DNA from 4 places in the Rhizobium sp. WSM4643 genome. Region 2 is predicted to be linked to each of the others. Evidence: predicted binding sites of a transcription regulator. Region 2 holds the regulator's gene; each other region holds the start of a gene.

Region 1 (3,306 bases), 380 kb from region 2:
CCTTCTCGGTCGCATCAGGCGAATGCGTCGTGCTCGGCGGCCCATCGGGCATCGGAAAGAGCTCGCTGCTCAAGATGATCTACGGCAATTATGCCGTCGACACCGGCCAGATCCTCATCCGCCACGACGGACGCATCGTCGATCTCGCCTCCACCGATCCGCGCACCGTGCTCAACGTCCGCCGCAATACGCTCGGCTATGTCAGCCAGTTCCTGCGCACCGTGCCGCGCGTCGCGGCGATCGACGTGGTTGCCGAACCGCTGGTGGCACGCGGCGAGGACGCCGCCACGGCGCGGGAAAAGGCGGGCGCCCTGCTGGCCAGGCTCAATCTGCCGGAAACGCTCTGGCAGCTTCCGCCCGCCACCTTCTCCGGCGGCGAGCAGCAACGCGTCAACATCGCGCGCGGCTTCATCACCGAGCATACGATCCTGCTTCTCGACGAACCCACAGCCTCGCTCGATGCCAGGAACCGTGCCGTCGTCGTCGGCATGATCGCGGAAAAGAAAACGGCGGGTGTGGCCCTTCTCGGCATCTTCCACGACGAGGAAGTGCGCGAAGCCGTGGCCGACCGCATTCTCGACGTCCAGCAGTTCTCACCCGGAAAGATCGGTGCATGAGCCGCAAGCTTGATATCGAGCCCTATTTTCATGAGACGGCATCCGTCAGCGATTCCACCTTCGGGCGCTATACCGAGGTCTCGGAACGCTGCCGCATCAGCGAGGCCACGTTCGGCGACTATTCCTACATCATGCAGGATGGCTCCGTCTGGTGTGCGACGATCGGCAAGTTCGTCAATATCGCCGCCGCCGTGCGCATCAATGCCACCAACCATCCGACCTGGCGCGCGACACTGCATCATTTCACCTATCGCGCCGCCGACTACTGGCCGGACGGCGACATGGAGACGGACTTCTTCGCCTGGCGTCGCGCAAACCGGGTGACCATCGGCAACGATGTCTGGATCGGCCACGGCGCGACCATTCTGCCCGGCGTCAACGTCGGCAACGGCGCGGTGATCGGAGCCGGCGCCGTCGTGTCGAAGGACGTCGCGCCCTATACGATCGTCGGCGGCGTGCCGGCCAAGCTCATCCGCGAGCGCTTTCCAAGAGAGGTCGGCGAACGGATGGACAGGCTTTCCTGGTGGGACTGGGAGCATGACCGGCTGCGCCAGGCGCTCCAAGATTTCCGCAACCTAGACGCGGAAGATTTCCTGTGCCGCTACGGCGGTTAAAACCCCCGATATAGGGGCGAAGAATTGTGACAGGACTTACACAAATATGACATGTGAGGTTCATCAAGCGGGACTAATGCGATGCTGATCAAGGCCTGGATCGCAAGGGAAGAGCATGATGTTCGAGCTGAAGAATGTCACACGTCGTTTCGGAAAAAAGCTCGCTGTCGATTCCGTCACGCTCGCCATTCCCCAAGGCCAGATGGTCGGCATCATCGGCCGCTCCGGCGCCGGCAAGTCGACGCTGCTGCGCATGATCAACCGCCTGCAGGAGCCGAGCTCCGGCTCCGTTCATTTCGCCGGCGTCGAGGTCTCCGGGCTTCGCGGACAGGCGCTGCGCAACTGGCAGCGCGACTGCGCGATGATCTTCCAGCAGTTCAACCTGGTGCCACGCCTCGACGTTCTCACCAATGTCATGCTCGGCCGCCTCAATCACCGCTCGACGCTTATGAGCCTGCTCAACATCTTCACCCGCGAGGAACGCGTGCATGCCATCGCAGCACTCGAGCGCCTCGGCATCGAGCAGACGGCGCTGCAGGCAGCCGGCACGCTTTCCGGCGGCCAGCAGCAGCGCGTGGCGATCGCCCGCGCGCTGATGCAGAACCCGAAAATGGTTCTTGCCGACGAACCGATCGCCTCGCTCGATCCGCTGAACGCCAAGATCGTCATGGATGCGCTGCGCGATATCAACGAGCGCGAGGGCATCACCGTCATCACCAACCTTCATACGCTCGACACCGCCCGCAACTATTGTGAGCGCATCGTCGGCATGGCCGGCGGCCGCGTCGTCTTCGAGGGCAAGCCCTCGGAGCTGACCGCCGCAGCGGTGAAGGAAATCTACGGGACGGACAAGGACGGCGCCGGCATCGACGAAACGGTGACCTCGACATCGATCAATACAGCCCCCGAGCGGGCAGACAATCAATCCGCCGGCACCCAACCGCTGGCGCTGGCCGGCCTCTGAGAGGCAGCCGCGATCGAGCGCCCGCGTCAAGGGCACACTTCTTCGTAACGGGAAGACCGGGGACACCGGTCAATAGGAGAGAACATGTTGAAGAAAGCACTCTTTGCGGCAACGGCGCTCTTCGCGCTCGCCGGCGCTGCCCATGCTGCAGACCTCAAGGAATTCCGCATCGGCATCCTCGGCGGCGAAAACGAAACCGACCGCCTGCGCAACTATGCCTGCCTTGCCGACCACCTGAAGCAGGAATTCGGCTTCGAGAAGGTTTCGCTCTTCCCGGCCGCCGACTATGACGGCGTGATCCAGGGTCTGCTCGGCGGCACGCTCGACTTCGCCGAACTCGGCGCCTCCGGCTACGCCGCCGTGTACATCAAGGATCCGAAGGCTGTCACGCCGATCCTGACGACGCAGCAGAAGGACGGCTCGACGGGTTACCACTCGATCGGCCTCGCTCTGAAATCATCGGGCATCAAGACCATCCAGGACGCCAAGGGCAAGAAGCTCGGCTACGCCGACCCGGATTCCACCTCCGGCTATCTCGTTCCGCTGACGCAGATCCCGAAGGACACGGGCATGCCGAACGATAAGTTCTTCGCTTCGACCCAGTTCAACGGCGGCCACGAGAACAACCTTCTCGCCGCCTATGACGGTAAGGTCGACGTCGCCGTCGACGATAGCTCGGGCATCGGCGATTTCAAGGACGGCTACACCTCCGGCACCTTCCGCAAGGAAGTCGACAAGGGCGCCGTCGATCCGAACAAGCTGGTCGAAGTATGGCGTTCGCCGCTGATTCCGAACGGCCCGCTCGTCGTTCGCAACGCTCTCGGCGAAGAATGGCAGACGAAGCTTGCAGCCTTCTTCACGGCTCTGCCGGAAAAGGATCACAAGTGCTTCGCGGCTATCGAAGGCGGCGATTACAAGGGCTACTCGCCCGTCAAGCACGACTTCTACAACACTGTCGTTGAAGTCCGCAAAGCTGCCATCGGCGGCTGATCGGCCTCTTGAATGCGGGGCGGCCGGAAACGGCCGCCCTTTATCTTTGACTACAGCGCCGCGCGTCTTAGACGCGCAAAGGACGCTGTAGCACTTTGAATTGCTGCATAATTCTATCCTC
Region 2 (3,306 bases):
TCAATGGCGATACCGCGCTGGCGCAGAAGGTCATCTCCGACGACGTGATCCTCGATCACGCCGAACGCGAAATCGGCGACAAGGCGATCGTCACCATTGCCCGCCGTCAGCCGATGGCTGCGGACCTGCGCGAAATCATGGGTTCGATCCGCATCGCCGCCGATCTCGAACGCGTCGGCGACCTCGGCAAGAACACTGCCAAGCGCGTCATCGCCGTCCAAAGCACCGGCGTTCCCCGCAAGCTCGCCCGCGGCCTTGAGCATCTGTCCGAGCTGGCGCTCGTCCAGCTCAAGGAAGTGCTCGACGTCTACACCAATCGTTCCGCCGACAAGGCGAATGCGATCCGCGAACGCGACAACGAGATCGACGCGATGTACACCTCGCTGTTCCGCGAGCTCCTGACCTACATGATGGAAGATCCGCGCAACATCACCAGCTGCACGCATCTTCTCTTCTGCGCCAAGAACATCGAGCGCATCGGCGACCACGCCACCAACATCGCCGAAACGATCTTTTACATGACGACAGGCGCGCAGCCGGAAGGCGACCGTCCGAAGGACGACAGCGCCAACACCGTCGGCGCGGTCACGGAATAACCGCCCGGGCCAGTCGCCCGGACCAGTCAATTGCGTGCGCGCCCGTCCGGGCGCGCAAAGAGGTCGCAGCCAATTTCTGAATTTGCGCAGGATGCATTGCTTAAATCACCCCCGGTTTAAGGATCGTGCGCGAGGAGACCGATACGCATGATCCCGAGAGTTGCAGTTGTTGAAGACGAGGAAGCCCTCAGCGTGCTCCTTCGCTACAATCTCGAAGCGGAAGGCTTCGAGGTCGATACCATCCTTCGTGGCGACGAAGCCGAAATGCGGCTTCAGGAGCGCACGCCAGATCTTCTTATCCTCGATTGGATGCTGCCCGGGGTCTCCGGCATCGAGCTCTGCCGGCGGCTGCGCATGCGGCCGGAAACCGAGCGCCTGCCGATTATCATGCTGACGGCGCGCGGCGAAGAGAGCGAGCGTGTCCGCGGATTGTCGACGGGCGCCGACGACTATGTCGTCAAGCCCTTCTCGACCCCCGAACTCGTTGCCCGCGTCAAGGCGATGCTGCGCCGCGCCCGTCCCGAGGTGCTGTCGACAGTGCTGAAATGCGGTGACATCGAGCTCGACCGCGAGACCCATCGCGTCCATCGCAAGACCCGTGAAGTCCGCCTCGGCCCCACCGAATTCCGCCTGCTGGAATTCCTGATGTCGTCGCCGGGCCGGGTCTTCTCCCGCTCGCAGCTGTTGGATGGCGTCTGGGGCCACGATATCTATGTCGACGAGCGCACCGTCGACGTCCATGTCGGCCGCCTGCGCAAGGCGCTGAATTTCTCCAACATGCAAGACGTCATCCGCACCGTCCGCGGCGCCGGCTATTCGATGGAAGCCTGAGGGCTTTCGTTCTGGTTGCTGACAAGGTCGCTCGTGCTAATGTCCTAGCCTACCGGGGTCGAGCCACTCGTCTCGACCTGTCCTCCGGACCACCCCGTAAACGGGGCGAAGGGACGTGCCCTGCGAAAGGGTTGGTGGGGACGGAGAAGGTTGCGGCATAATCTCTTCTCCCCTCGGGGAGAAGGTGCCGGCAGGCGGATGAGGGGGCCACACGGCACACTCTTTCCGTAATGACCTACCCCATATGCCGACGGCAGCGGCCCGAACGCGGTCGAAGCCCGCATGGGTTTTGAAGAAAGACCGGCTCCCCCGGCCCCCTCATCCGCCCTACGGGCACCTTCTCCCCGAGGGGAGAAGAGGGAATCGAGATGTTGCGGCATGTCCCTTCGCCCCGTTGAGAACAGAAGGAAGGGTCGAGACCCATGACTCGACCCTGGTTGGTGGCGGCAGCCGATGAGGACAAATCGGCGTGCTCAACGAGCTGAACGCCCGACAGCTTCCATCCGTGCATAAGAAAACGGGCCACTCGGCCCGTTTTCTGCATTCTAACGATGGTCAGCCCGCTCAGCTGGCCCGCGCTGCCGCCCGGCGGCGTTCGTTGACCGGCTGGTAGGCAAGCTTCTGGTGATAGCCGCAATAAGGCGAATTGTCGGGGGATTCGCAGCCGCAGAAATGGAAGTCGTCCTTCAGCGGATCGCCGACCGGCCACTTGCAGGTGCGTTCGGTCAGCTCCGTCAGGCCGAGGCGTCGCGAAATCGGCACCACCACATTGCCTCTCGGCACGTATTCCATTTCCTCGATCGTTTCGATCTCGATCTCTTCCTTCAGCATGGTCGCGCCCTGCTGGCGGGTAACGGTGCGGGTGGTGACCCGTGAGGCGTAGTTCGGCGCGCGCGGCGCCGAGGTATTGCGCTTCGGCGTTCGCGCCGCGGTGTTGGTGCCGCCGGCCTTGGCACGGCCGGGAAGGCACAGCCGGTGCACTTTGCCGATGACCGCGTTTCTGCTGACCCCGCCAAGCTGCGCAGCGATCTGGCTGGCGCTCAGTCCTTCGGCCCAAAGTTTCTTGAGTTTCTCGACCCGCTCGTCTGTCCAGTTCATGCCCTGTCTCCACCTTCTGCGTTGGTGATGGCAGAATCCCTCACCGTTGTCCCGGGAGCTCCGAAACAAGAAACGCTTGATCAATTTTGGTGACTAGTTCCGCCGCATGCAGTCTAGTAATTGATCTTTAACCTAGTGTGAGCCTGACTCCGTGACAAGAGTCGCATGAATCCGGATGAATCGAATTCGTAGTTTTCCCCAACTTGCTGCCCCTGCGTGTCATTTCTGCAATAATGCCTGTTGATGACTGGAAATGCCGCTGTACACTCTTGCTGCATACGCTAAGGGCGCCGTTTTGTTGACATTGCAGCGCGAAAAGGAAATAGTGCCACTCGCCGCCGCAAGGCGGCATTTTTGATTTTTCGGGCCTGGTTTCCTTAGCCGGAGTCATTGCCCGGCAACTTTGATGGAGATCGCGCCATGGCTGAAGCCGCGCCGCTTTATGACACCTATTCTCGTGCCCCGCTGCGGTTCGAGCGAGGTGAGGGCGTATGGCTGATCACCGAAAGCGGCGAGCGATATCTCGATTTCGGCGCCGGCGTCGCCGTCACCTCCGTCGGCCACAGCAATCCGCATGTTGTCGGCGCGCTGAAGGAGCAGGCCGACAAGGTTTGGCACCTGTCGAACATCTATGAGATCCCCGGCCAGGAGCGTCTGGCAAAACGGCTGACGGACGCCACCTTCGCCGACAAGGTGTTCTTCACCAATTCGGGCGCCGAGGCGCTCGAATGCGCGATCAAGACGGCGCGCCGCTATCAGTTTTCCAAGGGTCATCCCGAGC
Region 3 (3,306 bases), 2.1 Mb from region 2:
TTGAGCACCGCATGGCTCGACTGCTGGATGGCGACGCCGATCAAAAGCAGCAGCAGGTGCGGTTCGCGCAGGCCGCTGCCGGTGGCGGCCGGAATGTTGATCGGCTGGCCGCGGCGCCGCGTCGGCCCGATGCGCGGACAGAAGATCGCCATGACAACGGTCATGATAAAGCCGAACACCATGACATCAAGCACCATCCCGCCGCCCCATCGGCTGATCATCTGGCCACCAACCAGCGTCGAGACGATGAAGGCGATCGAGCCCCACACGCGCATCGACCCGTAATCGAGCCCCCAGCGGCGCACACCTGAGATGACGATCGATTCGACGATAGGCACATAGGGCGCGAAGGTGGCGCCCTGCAGCGCATAGATGATCGCCACGGGCCAGAAGGTCGTCGTCCAGAAGAGCGCGATCGCCGTCAGCAGCGACATGCCGCCCGACCAAAGCAGCACGTCGGCGCGCTCCTTCAAGCGGTCGGCGATCATGGCGACGACAGGCGCCACCAGCACGCGAACCACCATCGGTATGGCAAGGATGATGCCGATTTCGTGGTCGCTGAAGCTGTGGGTTGCGAGCCAGACGGGAAAGAACGGCAGGACGATGCCGTTGACGAGCAGCGGCGCGCAATAGGAAAGCGCGCTGAGCAGCCGGAAACGCGGCGGCGCTCCCTCACCCGTCGGGGAATTTTGAGCGGGAATCATAGGTGGACCTGCAGGAAACTGGACGCTGTCCTAACACACCACCCTGGAGGCGACTATTGCGAGAAATAGCCGTTCTGAAACGTTTTAGAAAATAAACAGGGCCTGTCGCCAAACGGTAACGGCCAAATACCTACTGCATTATTTTAAGTGTTTGCGGCGTCCTATACGCGTCTGAAAAGACGCGCGGCGCTGTAAAGCGCAGACGCGGATGCGCCGCCGCCTGAATCAAGCGGCCTGCGGGGCCAGTTCGCCCTCATCATGCATTTCGATGGCGGCAAGCGCCGGCACGCTACTGGCAAGCGCCCGCCAGGTGATCAGTTCGAACGTGCCATCCTCGTGCTCGGCGACCGCCGTGCAGCTTTCCACCCAATCGCCGGTGTTGATGTAGCGGATGCCGTCCATGTCCTGGATGATGGCATGGTGGATATGTCCGCAGATCACCCCGTCGGCGCCGTTTTTGCGGGCCTCCTCGGCGACGACGCGCTCGAATTCACCGATGAAATTGACCGCATGCTTGACCTGCAGCTTCGCCCAGGCCGAGAACGACCAGTAGGGCATGCCAAGCCGGCGGCGCACCGCCGCCAGGATGACGTTGATGCGGATTGCCGTGTCATAGGCCCAGTCGCCGAGATAGGCCAGCAGTCGGGCGTTGCGGACGACGATGTCGAACTCGTCGCCGTGCAGGATCAGGTATTTCTTGCCGTCGGCGCCGTCAAGCATCATGCGCTCGACGACTTCGATGCCGCCGAAATGCATGCCTGGGAAGGCGCGCAGGAATTCGTCGTGATTGCCGGGAATATAGACGACGCGCGTGCCCTTGCGCGCCTTGCGCAACAGCTTCTGGACGACATCGTTGCAGACCTGCGGCCAGTACCAGCTGCGCTTCAGACGCCAACCGTCGACGATGTCGCCGACGAGCACGATTGTATCGGCCTCGTGGTGGCGCAGGAAATCCAGCAGGAAGTCGGCCTTCGCGGCCTTCGAGCCGAGGTGGACATCGGAAATGAAGAGCGTGCGGAAATGTCTGGGTTCCATCATGTCTTTCACGAGCTGCCGCTCATGTCCCATCTTTCATCTAGCCTTCCAAAACCAGACTCGTGTTTCAGGAAGATGACAAGCTGGGGAAAAGCCCTGCAAACCTGTCCATCGCCGCGCGGCCGCCTGGCCGTCGCCGCGCGGACAGCATGCCCGTCGCCGCGCATGCAGCACGCCCGTCGCCGTCAAGCCCACTGACGAGGTTGCCCTGCGCATTCAGGGCGTTCATGATGACGCCGATTCCATATCCGACAATGCGGGATGGCTGATGCGTCTCTTTCTCGTTCGCCATGGCGAATCCCTCGGCAACGTCAACGAACAGGCCTACCGCCAATTCGGCGATCACAATGTGCCGCTGACGCAGTGGGGCCATCGGCAGGCTCTCGAAGCAGGCGGCGTGATCGCCTCCTATCTGCAAGCACTGCCGAGCGCAGGTTTCGGCAAGCTGCATATTTGGTATTCGCCCTTTCTGAGGACGCGGCAGAGCAAGGATGCGCTGCTCGAAGCCCTGCCGGAAAGCTTCATCGGCGATATCAGGGAAGATTATCTGCTGCGCGAGCAGGATTTCGGTCTCTTCACCGAAATCTACGACCGCGCCGAACAGAAGCAGAAGTTTCCCGAGGAGTTCGAAAAATGGGCAAGGCTGCGCAGCAACAGCGGCAAGTTCTACGCACGGCCGCCGGATGGCGAAAGCCGGGCGGATGTGGCCCAGCGGGTGCGCCTGTTTCTCCAGACCGCCATGCACGATGCCGAAAATAGCGACCACAACGTCGTGATCGTCGGTCATGGCGTCACCAACCGGGCGGTCGAAATGAATTTTCTGCACCGCCCCGTCGAGTGGTTCGAGCGTTCCGACAATCCAGGAAACGCCGATATCACCCTGATCGAGGGGACGCGCTCGCAAGGATATGAGTCGATCCTGTTGCATCAGGCCGCCGAACGGCAGCCGGGGCAGGAACACGAGTTGCGCGATGCCTATGGCGCCGACGTGACAATCGTGCCGAAGCCCGGCGGGTAGCAACGCCCGACCGAAACAAATGCCATGTCACCGACCAAGGACATTATGCTTCGAGCGCCAGAAAATCGTGCCGCCGCGCGTTGAGCAAGCGCGCGGTGGCATGATGCAATGCCTTGTTTTCACGCCATCCCGTCAGGCGGCGCGCACGGCCGCCACGGGTTTGACGTTCTGGTTCATGCGGAACAGGTTGTTCGGATCGTAGCGCAGCTTGATTTCGGCAAGGCGGTGGTAGTTGGTCCCGTATGCCATTTCGACCCGATCGGTTTCGTCTTCCGGCATGAAGTTGATATAGGCGGTTCCCACTGCATGCGGCTTGGTTGCCTCGAAAAGCTCGCGCGCCCAGCCGGTGCAGCTTCCATCCATGCCGGCTTCCCGCCAGCGCGCATGCACATTCATGACGAAATGCGAGCTGCGCTGCGGAAACGCGGTGGCTTCGGTCGGAACACGCCCGGCCGCACCGCCGACATGGCCGATGAAGATCTCGCATTCCGGGCCGGGCAGCTTTCGCACGGCATTGAGCAGGACATCGATCGCAGCATCAGAGAGAGA
Region 4 (3,306 bases), 1.9 Mb from region 2:
GCCGGGTTTGGCTGCTGCAACGCCATCGAGCGCGCGGCCGCAGACCACGCTGAGCGTCGTCTGAGAATCGAGGTTCAGCGAGACGGTGCCAGCAGGCGCTTGCGGCCAAGCCGCCGTCAGCGATCCGCCTTCGACATCGATCTCCGGCCAATGCGACAGCGCCCTGCCGATTTCTTCGCTGCGCATCGGATAGAGTTCGAAGGAGATGAAATGCAGGTGCTGGCCGTTCGCACGATGCAGCTTCCATTGCCGCCAGGTTTCAGTGAAGTTCAGGCCGGTGCCGAAGCCGAGTTCTCCGATCTGGAATCTCTGCCGCCCATTCCAGCGCTCCGGCAGGCCGTTGCCGGCGAGAAAAACGTGGCCGCATTCCAGCCGCCCATCGGTCTGGCAATAAAAATGATCGCCAAAGGCGGTGGAATAGGGCATATCGCCGTCGCGCCATTCGAGCGGCTGCGGCGCGCCCGCGCCAATCTGATCGGGGTTCACGTCTGTCATGGAAAAAGCCGATAGTCCTCAGCCGGTCTCAGGTCAATCGTCCTCAGAATTGCTGATTGTCGGCGGCGGCATCATGGGGCTCTGGGCGGCCGTCCATGCCGAACGCCGGGGAATCCGTGCTCTAATCGCTGACGCCGGCAGGTTGGGCGAAGGTGCAAGTGGTGGCCTGCTCGGCGCGCTGATGCCGCATATGCCGGACCGGTGGTCGGAGAAGAAGCAGTTCCAGTTCGATGCGCTGGTCTCGCTCGAAGCCGAGATCACAGCGCTCGAAGCGGAGACCGGGCTTTCCGCCGGGTATAACAGGTCCGGACGGCTGATCCCGCTGCCGAAGCCGCATCTCAACAAAATAGCGCGTGGCCATTTTGAGGACGCCGAACGCCATTGGCGGGCGGGCGAGCGCCGCTTCCACTGGCATGTGCTCGACGGTCTTGATATGGACGGTTGGATCGAGGCGTCTGCCGGCGAGAGCGGCTTCGTACACGACACACTCGCCGCCCGCGTTGCGCCCCGCTTGCTGATCGCAGCACTCATCGCCTTCCTGCGGCGGGCAAAGCATGTTCGCATCCAGGAGCATGCGGCGATTGCCGGCCTCGATCCCGGTCGCGGTACGGCCGAAATCAACGGCGAAACCATCGTTTTCAGTCACTGCATCCTGGCCGCCGGCCATCAGTCCTTTCCGTTGTTGCAGGTCCTGACGCCGGGGCTGAAACAGCCGCTCGGCCAGGCGGTCAAGGGGCAGGCAGCGTTATTGAAAGCCGATATCGACCCGGCGCTGCCGACGATCTTCCTCGACGGGCTCTATGTCGTCGCGCACGAGGGCGGGCAAGCGGCAATCGGCAGCACCAGCGAGAATCGTTTTGACGACCCGACGTCGACCGATGCCCAGCTCGATATGCTGATCGAGGCGGCGCGCGGCATCGTGCCATCTCTTCGCGACGCCCCCGTTGTCGAGCGCTGGGCCGGGCTTCGCCCAAAGGCGATAGACCGGGATCCGATGATCGGCCGCCATCCCGATCATCCACGCCTGATCGCGCTGACCGGCGGCTTCAAAGTCAGCTTCGGCCTCGCCCACCGGCTGGCGGAGGCGGCGATATCAATCGCAGACGATGCAGACTGCGGATTTTTGCTGCCGGAAAGCTTCGCAATTTCAAGCCACATCGCGGCGGCTTCACGTTAAACGTGAATTAGGCGCTGCTTCGTTTCGTTATTCTGTCATGCAAATCACCTATCTGCTTGCGCATCGACAGCGCCGGATCTGAACGGCGCTTACTTCCTTGATGGAGGAAATTGCATGCGCTATGCCATTTGCTTCACGCCTCCGGCGAGCGACCTGTTGTCGCTCGTGGCCGCCAATTGGCTTGGCCGAAACGTGTTTTCGGGCGATATGATGGAGCCTCCGGCAGTTCGTGGCCTCGGTATTCACGAGATCGCCTTCCATACCGCCGTGCCCCGGCGCTACGGTTTTCATGGCGTCTTGAAAGCGCCATTTCAGCTGTCCAACGACATGTCCGAATCGCAACTTCTGCGCGATCTGATGCGTTTTTCCGGGACCTTCGTTCCCTTTCAGATTCCGCGTATCGAAGTCGCCCGGCTCGGCAATTTCTACAGCTTGCTGCCGAGCACGCCTTGCGAGCAGATCCAGTATCTCGCCTCGGCGATCGTGCAGGAATTCGATCGTTTCCGCGCACCGCTCAGCGAGGCCGAGATCGAACGCAGTGATCCGGACGGGCTATCGGCGGCACAGTTTGCCAACCTTCATCGCTGGGGCAATCCCTATGTGATGGAAGAGTTCCGCTTTCATATGCCGGTGACAGGCCCCGTCAACGCGATCGACATGCCGCGCATCGAGCCGGCGCTGCGGACGATCTTCGAGCCTGTCCTGAGTGAGCCGGTCACGGTTTCGAACGTGGCGCTGATGATCGAGGAGGGCACGGGCGGCCCTTTCCGCGTTCATTCGCTGCATCCGATGGGTAAGGTCAGCGCGCGCAGGATCGCCTGACGAACTAATGCCTCAAAGGTTAGCGCCGGAGCGCCGGCGTTCGGACAGAACTCCGTTGCGCAGTTTCCGGCTCGACATTCCTGCTACGGATGCTACCGTTTCCTCTGTCTTTTCAGAGGGTGATTTAATGGTATCCGAGACTTATCCGCGCAATCTTGTCGGCTATGGGCGCCTGACGCCCGATCCGAAATGGCCGGACGAGGCGCGTGTCGCCGTGCAGTTCGTCATCAACTACGAGGAAGGCGGCGAAAGCTCGATCCTCGACGGCGATGCGGCCTCCGAAAACCTGCTGTCGGAGATCGTCGGCGCGGCTGCCTGGCCGGGACAGCGCAACCTCAACATGGAATCGATCTACGAATATGGTTCGCGTGCTGGCTTCTGGCGGCTTTGGCGGATGTTCACCGATCTCAACGTGCAAGCGACCGTCTACGGCGTGACGCTGGCGATGGCCCGCAACCCCGAGGCCGTCGCCGCGATGAAGGAGGCCGGTTGGGAGATCGCCAGCCACGGCTACCGTTGGCTGGAATACAAGGATTTTCCCGAGGATCTGGAGCGCAAGCATATCCTCGAAGCGGTGCGCCTGCATACCGAACTTACCGGTGAGCGGCCCTATGGCATGTATCAGGGCAAGCCTTCCGACAATACGCTTCGGCTGGTGCAGGAGGAGGGCGGTTTCCTCTATTCCTCCGATTCCTATGCCGACGACCTGCCTTACTGGGTGAAGGGCGTCGACGGGAAACCCTTCCTGATCATCCCCTATACGCTCGAAACCAACGACATGCGTTTTGCCACGCCGCAGGGCTTCAATGCCG

Evidence for each region. The regulator PhoB, encoded in region 2, activates phosphate uptake and scavenging genes when phosphate is short. The targets are predictions, from matches to a motif close to TGTCATNNANCTGTCAT.
Region 1: phnC (phosphonate ABC transporter ATP-binding protein) is a predicted target of PhoB. The motif match lies at 1,267-1,283, and genes of this name have one in related genera.
Region 3: N1937_RS11400 (UDP-2,3-diacylglucosamine diphosphatase) is a predicted target of PhoB. The motif match lies at 1,804-1,820, and genes of this name have one in related genera.
Region 4: N1937_RS15940 (DUF1045 domain-containing protein) is a predicted target of PhoB. The motif match lies at 1,695-1,711, and genes of this name have one in related genera.

Annotation. Positions count from the first base shown of each region.
Region 1 is NZ_CP104040.1:4,657,447-4,660,752, reverse strand. It holds gene phnL (phosphonate C-P lyase system protein PhnL) at 1-617, shown strand, start outside; gene N1937_RS22850 (DapH/DapD/GlmU-related protein) at 614-1,231, shown strand; gene phnC (phosphonate ABC transporter ATP-binding protein) at 1,350-2,195, shown strand; gene phnD (phosphonate ABC transporter substrate-binding protein) at 2,280-3,185, shown strand.
Region 2 is NZ_CP104040.1:177,049-180,354, forward strand. It holds gene phoU (phosphate signaling complex protein PhoU) at 1-596, shown strand, start outside; gene phoB (phosphate regulon transcriptional regulator PhoB) at 744-1,427, shown strand; gene N1937_RS00905 (GcrA family cell cycle regulator) at 1,992-2,525, opposite strand; gene N1937_RS00910 (aspartate aminotransferase family protein) at 2,946-3,306, shown strand, end outside.
Region 3 is NZ_CP104040.1:2,249,374-2,252,679, forward strand. It holds gene N1937_RS11395 (MFS transporter) at 1-704, opposite strand, end outside; gene N1937_RS11400 (UDP-2,3-diacylglucosamine diphosphatase) at 930-1,772, opposite strand; gene N1937_RS11405 (histidine phosphatase family protein) at 2,008-2,757, shown strand; gene N1937_RS11410 (FAD-binding oxidoreductase) at 2,890-3,306, opposite strand, start outside.
Region 4 is NZ_CP104040.1:3,170,199-3,173,504, reverse strand. It holds gene mnmD (tRNA (5-methylaminomethyl-2-thiouridine)(34)-methyltransferase MnmD) at 1-495, opposite strand, end outside; gene N1937_RS15945 (NAD(P)/FAD-dependent oxidoreductase) at 494-1,672, shown strand; gene N1937_RS15940 (DUF1045 domain-containing protein) at 1,787-2,494, shown strand; gene puuE (allantoinase PuuE) at 2,622-3,306, shown strand, end outside.